Regions from separate parts of the Oceanicola sp. D3 genome, predicted to be linked through region 2. Evidence: riboswitches for the same ligand, from Rfam matches in the RefSeq annotation. Region 2 holds a riboswitch; the other holds the start of a gene.
The links. A riboswitch is a leader RNA that binds a small molecule or an ion and turns the genes downstream of it on or off. The one in region 2 is predicted to bind thiamine pyrophosphate.
Positions count from the first base shown of each region.

Region 1: it holds a riboswitch for thiamine pyrophosphate, as region 2 does, so the genes downstream of both, FHY55_RS02815 (YkoF family thiamine/hydroxymethylpyrimidine-binding protein) here and FHY55_RS00745 (thiamine ABC transporter substrate binding subunit) in region 2, are expected to answer to the same signal.

Region 1 covers NZ_CP040932.1:535,239-538,632, forward strand. Annotated here, with positions in the region: gene panC (pantoate--beta-alanine ligase) at 1-401, opposite strand, end outside; gene panB (3-methyl-2-oxobutanoate hydroxymethyltransferase) at 398-1,225, opposite strand; TPP riboswitch at 1,446-1,551, shown strand; gene FHY55_RS02815 (YkoF family thiamine/hydroxymethylpyrimidine-binding protein) at 1,544-2,155, shown strand; gene FHY55_RS02820 (ABC transporter permease) at 2,198-2,959, shown strand; gene FHY55_RS02825 (ABC transporter ATP-binding protein) at 2,952-3,394, shown strand, end outside.
Region 2 covers NZ_CP040932.1:138,501-141,894, forward strand. Annotated here, with positions in the region: gene aroC (chorismate synthase) at 1-570, opposite strand, end outside; gene FHY55_RS00740 (hypothetical protein) at 956-1,735, opposite strand; TPP riboswitch at 1,857-1,968, shown strand; gene FHY55_RS00745 (thiamine ABC transporter substrate binding subunit) at 2,007-2,984, shown strand; gene FHY55_RS00750 (thiamine/thiamine pyrophosphate ABC transporter permease ThiP) at 2,960-3,394, shown strand, end outside.

The DNA of each region.
Region 1 (3,394 bases), 400 kb from region 2:
TTGGTCACCACCGTCGCCACCCCGTCGAAATGGCCGGGGCGGGCCGCGCCGCAAAGCCCCTCGCTGACACCGGCAACCGAGACGGTCGTGGCAAAGCCCTCCGGGTAAATCTCTTCCGGCTCGGGAATGTAGAGCACATCCACCGCGAAAGGCGCGAGCTTTTCCGCATCGCTCTCCTCGGTGCGCGGATATTTGGCAAGGTCTTCGGGGCTGTTGAACTGGCGCGGGTTCACGAAGAGCGTCACGATCACCCGGTCGGCACGGGCGCAGGCCGCCTCCACAAGGCTGAGGTGGCCCGCATGAAGCGCGCCCATCGTCGGCACCACGCCGATTGTCTCGCCAGCGCTCCGCCAGCTGCGGGTCACGGCCCGCAGATCAGCCTTTCGGCGCAGGATCTTCATTTCTTGCTCTCTTCGTCGCCAAACACATGCTCAGGCCCCGGAAATGCCCGGTCTCGTACCTCCTCGGCATAGGCCCGGATCGCCCCTGCGGCATCTTCGGCCAGATGCGCGTATCGCTTCACGAACTTCGGTTTGAAGGCGTCGAACAGGCCAAGCATGTCGTCGATCACGAGGATCTGGCCGTCACAGCCCGCAGAGGCACCAATGCCCACGGTGGGGATGGGCACCTCGGCGGTGATCGTATCGGCCAGCGCCGCGGGCACCTTTTCCAGCACCACCGAGAACGCTCCGGCCTCGGCAACCGCGCGGGCGTCGGCGCGAATACGCTCCGCATCAGCCCCTCGCCCCTGCACCCGGTAGCCGCCCAAGGCATTTACCCCCTGCGGCGTCAGCCCGATGTGGGCCATGACCGGAATGCCGCGCTCCACCAGAAAGCGGATCGTCGCGGCCATATGCTGCCCGCCCTCCAGCTTCACCGCCCCGGCCCCGGTCTCGGCCATCAGCCGCGCGGCGTTCCTGAAGGCCTGCTCCGGGCTTTCCTCGTAGCTGCCAAAGGGCAGGTCAACGACCATCAGCGCCCGGCGCAACCCGCGTGCCACCGCCTTGCCGTGCAGCACCATCATCTCCATCGTCACCTGCAGCGTGGAGGGCAGGCCGTGCAGCACCATGCCTACGCTGTCTCCCACCAACACAAGGTCGCATTCGGCATCGGCAAGCTGGGCCACAGGGGTGGTATAGGCCGTCAGGCACACCAGCGGCACGCCGCCCTTCCGGGCAAGAATGTCGCTGGCGCTGATGGATTTTTGCGGGGCGTTCTGGCTCATGACGTTCCTTCGGTGGCGTGGCGAAAGCCGATAGCCTGTCTGCACCGATGGCGCAACCACGGCGCAATAATATTGCGCACCCGGGGCAAAGCGTTGCCATTTCAGAAATCCCGCCCAAGCGCCAACCTGCAGGCCGAATGGGTGAGCGCACCCGAGGCGCCAGCCTCAGCGCCCCGGTTACAGCCGGTTGACATCCCACACCGCCTGACCCAGTTTGCCCGCACATAACCAGGGGTGCTCCTTTCGGGGCTGAGATGCGCGACCGCGCGAACCCTTTCACAGCTGATCTGGATAATACCAGCGGAGCGAGGTGCTAGCATGTTCATAGGCGCGCAAGTGTCACTTTATCCGATGACGTCCGATTTCGTGGATGTCATCACCACCGGGCTCACCGCCCTTACCCCATACAAGTCCGACCTCAGGATCGAGACAGACGACATGTCGACTCTCATGGTCGGCCCGCCCGAACCACTGTTCGGCGCGATCCGTGATCTCTTTGCCGCTGCGGCCAAGCGCCCGGAGCATGTGACCATGCATGTCACCCTCTCGCGTGGCTGCCCGGGCGAGCCGGATGATGCGACCTGCCGCTGCGAGGTGCTGGAGCGCGCGCAGGGCGAGAGCCTAGCAGACCGCAAGCAGCTTGCCGCGCAGGCCGTCGGCAGCGCGCCGACCGCCGGCGTCGAGATCGACGTTCAGTTCTCGCTCTACGTGATGGGCAGCGATGCGCATATGGATGAGATCTACGGCTGCATCGACTTCCTGAGAGAGAGCGGCACCTTCTTCAAGACGAAGAACTTCTGCACGCGGCTGCGCGGTGATGCCGGCGCGGTGTTCGAGACCTTGCGGCAGGCCTTCCTGCGGTTCGGTCCGGCAGAGGGGCATGTCACCATTGACCTGACCGCCTCGGCCAACAGCCCAAGCCTGCGCTGACACCTTCAAGCCACGGGGCCTCGCCCCCGTGCTCGGTCACGCATGATGTTTCGGCAACATATCTTTCCGGCCGCCCTGCTGGCCGCCGCCTTCCTCGGAGGTTGGGAGGGCTACGTGGCTTTTACCGGCGTTTCGCCTCTGGTGCTGCCCGCGCCAAGCGACGTGCTGCGCGGCCTGCGGGTTGAGCAGGGCGACATCGCCCGCCATGCCTTCGCAACAATCAAGGTTGCCGCCATCGGCTTTGGCCTCTCGGTCGCCTTCGCGTTCACCGTGTCCATCGCGCTGCATTTTGCCGGGTGGCTGAGGCGGGGGATGATGCCGCTGCTCATCGCCAGCCAAACCGTGCCCATCGTCGCCATCGCGCCGCTGATGGTGCTGTGGTTCGGGTTCGGCCTGCTGCCCAAGGTGCTGCTGGTCATCCTCGTAACCTTCTTTCCCATGGTGGTCAGCCTTATGGCCGGTTACGCCACCCTGCCGCGTGCCTTTCACGATCAGCTGGTGTCCATGGGCGCGGGCCGCTGGCAGGTGTTCCGGCGCGCCACGCTCCCCTCCGCCCGTGGGCATTTCTTTTCCGGCCTCAGGATCTCGGCAACCTATGCCATCGTTGCGACGATCTTTGCCGAATACGCGGGCGCGCGGCAGGGGTTGGGCATTTATATCCTGACCGCCAAAAACAACTTCCGCGCAGACCTCGTGCTCTCCGCTGTCACCGTTTCGGCCCTGCTGACCCTCACCCTCCTTGCCCTGATCCAGCTTGTCGACCGGGCCACCGGGCGCCGGTATCGGAGGGCGTCCCATGCTTGAGGTGAAGGGGCTGACGATCCGGGCCGAAGAGGTGCCACTGGTCAGCGATCTGTCGCTGCACCTCGCCACAGGGCAGCTCACCTGCCTGATCGGCCCTTCCGGCTGCGGCAAAAGCTCTGTGCTGAAATGGCTCGCCGGTGTGCTGGCCCCCGAGCTGACAGCCGAATTGCCCCCCGGAGGCCGCGTCTTGCTGGACGGTGCCGCGCTGTCACTCCCCCACAGCGCCATCGCCTATCAACCCCAGCAAGACACGCTGTTCCCGTGGCTCACGATCCTCGAAAACGCCAGCCTCGGGCTGGAGATTCGCGGCACCCCCAAGGCTGCGGCGCGAGACAGGGTGCGCGCTCTCTTCCCCGCCTTCGGCCTTCAGGGCCATGAGCACAGCTTTCCCGACCAGCTCTCAGGCGGGATGCGCCAGCGCGCGGCCTTCCTGCG
Region 2 (3,394 bases):
TTCGGCGGCCTGCGCGTCGGGCGTCCAGAAGGGGTTGTTATCGATCTCGGCCATATCGTAGCGGGCCGGGTCGGCGGCGCGCTCGCCCATGCTCACCATGAAACCCTTGATCGAGAGGCCCGGCACCAGCTTGGCCAAGGCATTGCGCGCCAGCCCGCCTGCGGCCACTCGCGCGGCGGTTTCGCGGGCAGAGGAGCGCCCGCCGCCGCGATAGTCTCTAATTCCGTATTTCTGCCAATAGGTGATGTCGGCATGGCCGGGGCGAAACTTTTCGGCGATGTCGCCATAGTCCTTGGAGCGCTGGTCGGTGTTGCGGATCATCAGTTGCACCGGGGTGCCGGTGGTGACGCCCTCGAACACGCCAGAGAGAATCTCGACCTCATCGGCCTCGCGGCGCTGGGTGGTATACTTGTTCTGCCCGGGTTTGCGCTTGTCGAGCCAGACCTGGATCTGCTCTGCCGTGACCGGAATGCCGGGAGGACAGCCATCGACTGTGCATCCCAAGGCGGGTCCGTGGCTTTCGCCCCAGGTGGTGACGCGGAAGAGGTGGCCGAAGGTGTTGAGGCTCATGTGCGCGGGCTCCTTTGGTCGCAAGGAGTTATCCGCTGCGCCGCGCCCTGCCAAGGAGAATCAAATCGGCAGAAGCTCGGGACATACGATGATGACTGTGCCACCGCCCAGCTCTTTCAGAGGCCCCCGGTGGCACTGGGGGGATCCCGAGCTCCTGCCGATTCAGTTCAGCAACGAGTCCCCGGTAACCAAAAGGGGGCGATCGTAACCACACTGGTCTTCGCGAGGCGCTTGGAGCGCCTTCGTTATGTCGTTGGACATACCACCAAATCCGCCACCCATGTTGCCCGTTTGGCGACAATCGCCATCGAAGGCCCAAAATGTTGCAAAAGGGTGACGTTAGGTTAAGGAAGGTTAACTAACGGTTAACGCGACATAAAAATGATCATGGCAACGGCAGGTTGTGGGTGACCGCGCGCCGGGAGGAGAACACCGGCAGCTCAGAGCGGCCCTGCGTAAGCGGGATCGTGAGGCCGACAGAAACCCAGTTTTCGCGCTCATCCAGCAAATCAAAGTGGTGCTGCCCGACAGCGACCGAGAGCAAAGCCGCACGGCCCGAGGTGCCGGCAGCGGGCAGATCAAGCCATGTGTCGAGCCCGAAGGCGAGGCGGTAAAAGTCTTGGTCCCCACTGGCCATGTTCAGCGTGTCTTTTGAAAACGCCCCGTAGCCAGAGAACCGCCCCTGCCCGGTGTAGCTCACCCGCAGGCCCCGGTTGGTGGCATAACCATCCACGCCCAGTGCACCGCCACGGGTTTCGCCAAAATACAGCTCCGCGCCAAAGCCCGAAGGCAGGTGCACCGCGGCTTCCCCGCCAATGGCAAAGGCGGCGCCCCCTTCGGATTGAGAGCCGAGCCACAGGTAAGGGCCAACCGAGAACCCGTCGCCAAGCGGGCGTGTGGTGAGGTGAAAGAGCGCCTTTGCGGTGCTCAGGTCAGCCTCCCCCGCGCGGGCGGTGGACAGGGTAAGATCAATCCCGAGGTCAGCCCAGCCAAGCCCGTAGTCGGCATGGGCCGTGCCCGACAGCCGGTTGTATTGCTCCCCCCTAGGGAAGCCGCCGGTTTCCAACGACACCCCGGCAAAGCGAAAGCCGTTCGCCTCCTCTGCGTGGGCCGACAATGGCAAGGCAAACGCAAAGGCAACAACTGTAGCGAGGCGGCGTAGCATGGCGGAAGTCTCCGTTGATCAGGCCCACAACATTAGGGCGGTCGCTTGAGAAGGAAACGGACAGCCGCGCATATTCCACAAGCGTGACCTGCTTGCCATCGCCCGGTGCGGCCCTATGGTGTGCCGCACCTCGGGGTGCCCTTGCAGAAGGGCTGAGATGTGGCCGCGCGCGCCATGAACCCGCTGAACCTGAACCGGCTAAAACCGGCGGAGGGAAGGTTTCGAGACACCTCGATTGCCCGCTCCGCCCGCATGCAATGGAGGATGACCCATGAAAGCCCCCCTCATCGCCGCGGGATTTGCCCTTGTCGCCAGCACGGCGGCAGCGGAAACCCTGACGGTCTACGCGCCCGATTACTTTGCCAGCGAATGGGGCCCCGGCCCCGCGATCAAGCAGGCCTTCGAGGCCGAGTGCGGCTGCGAGTTGGAGTTTGTCACCGGCGACGTGCTGCCACGCATCCTGCTGGAAGGCGACCGCTCGGAGGCCGATGTGGCCATCGGCCTGAGCCAGGATGAAATGGCCCGCGCCGCCGAATCGGGCCTGTTTGCACCGCACGGGCAAGATGTTTCGGCCCTGACCATGCCGGTGACCTGGGAAGACAAAACCTTCCTCCCCTTCGACTGGAGCCACCTTGCCTTCATCTATGACAGCACCCGGATGGAAACCCCGCCCGCGAGTTTCGAGGCGATGCTGGATATGGCTGATGACACCCGGATCGTGATTCAGGATCCGCGCGCCTCTGCCGCCGGGCTGGCGTTGGTGATGTGGGTGCAGGCGCTTTACGGCGAAGAAGCCGGGGCGGCATGGGAGCGGCTTTCTCCCAAGATCCTCACCGTCACCAAGGGCTGGAGCGAGGCCTATGGGATGTTCACCGAGGGCGAGGCCGACATGGTGCTGAGTTTCACCACCTCGCCCGCCTACCACATCGTTGCCGAGGGTGACGAAACCAAGCAGGCCGCGATCTTCGAGGAGGGGAACTATCTGTACGTTGAGCTCGCGGCCAAGCTGGCAGGCACCGAGCAGCCGGAACTGGCACAGAGCTTTATGGACTTTATCCTCAGTGACGGGTTCCAGACGGCCATTCCGGAAGGCAACTGGAGCTTCCCGGCCAAGCTGGAAGAGGCCAAGTGGCCCGAGGCCTTCCGCAACCTGCCGGTGCCCGACAAGGTGCTCTACGTCGATGCCGCAACGGCAGAGGCGATGAAGGCGGATGCGATAGAGACATGGCGGCAGGGGCTCAGCCAATAACCCGATGGCTCGCAGGGGCCGCGGCGACGCTTGTGCTGGCGGTGACGCTGGGCACGCTCGCTGCCGTGGCCTGGCGGGCCGAAAACTTTGCCGCCGTCGGCCCGGCGGCGCAGGATGCGCTGTGGTTCACCCTTTGGCAGGCCGTGGTTTCGGCCAGCCTGAGCGTGATTCTCGCGGTACCTGTCGCGCGGGCGCTTGCGCGGCGGCGGTTTTTCGGGCGCGGGGCGGTCATCACCTTGATGGGCGCTCCCTTTATCCTGCCAACCATCGTCGCCGTGCTGGGGCTTGTCGCTGTCTTCGGGCGCTCCGGTGTGGTCAACGTGGCGCTGCGGGCCTTGGGCCTACCCGAGGTCAGCCCCTATGGCGCGCAGGGGGTGATTCTGGCGCATGTCTTCTTCAACCTGCCGCTG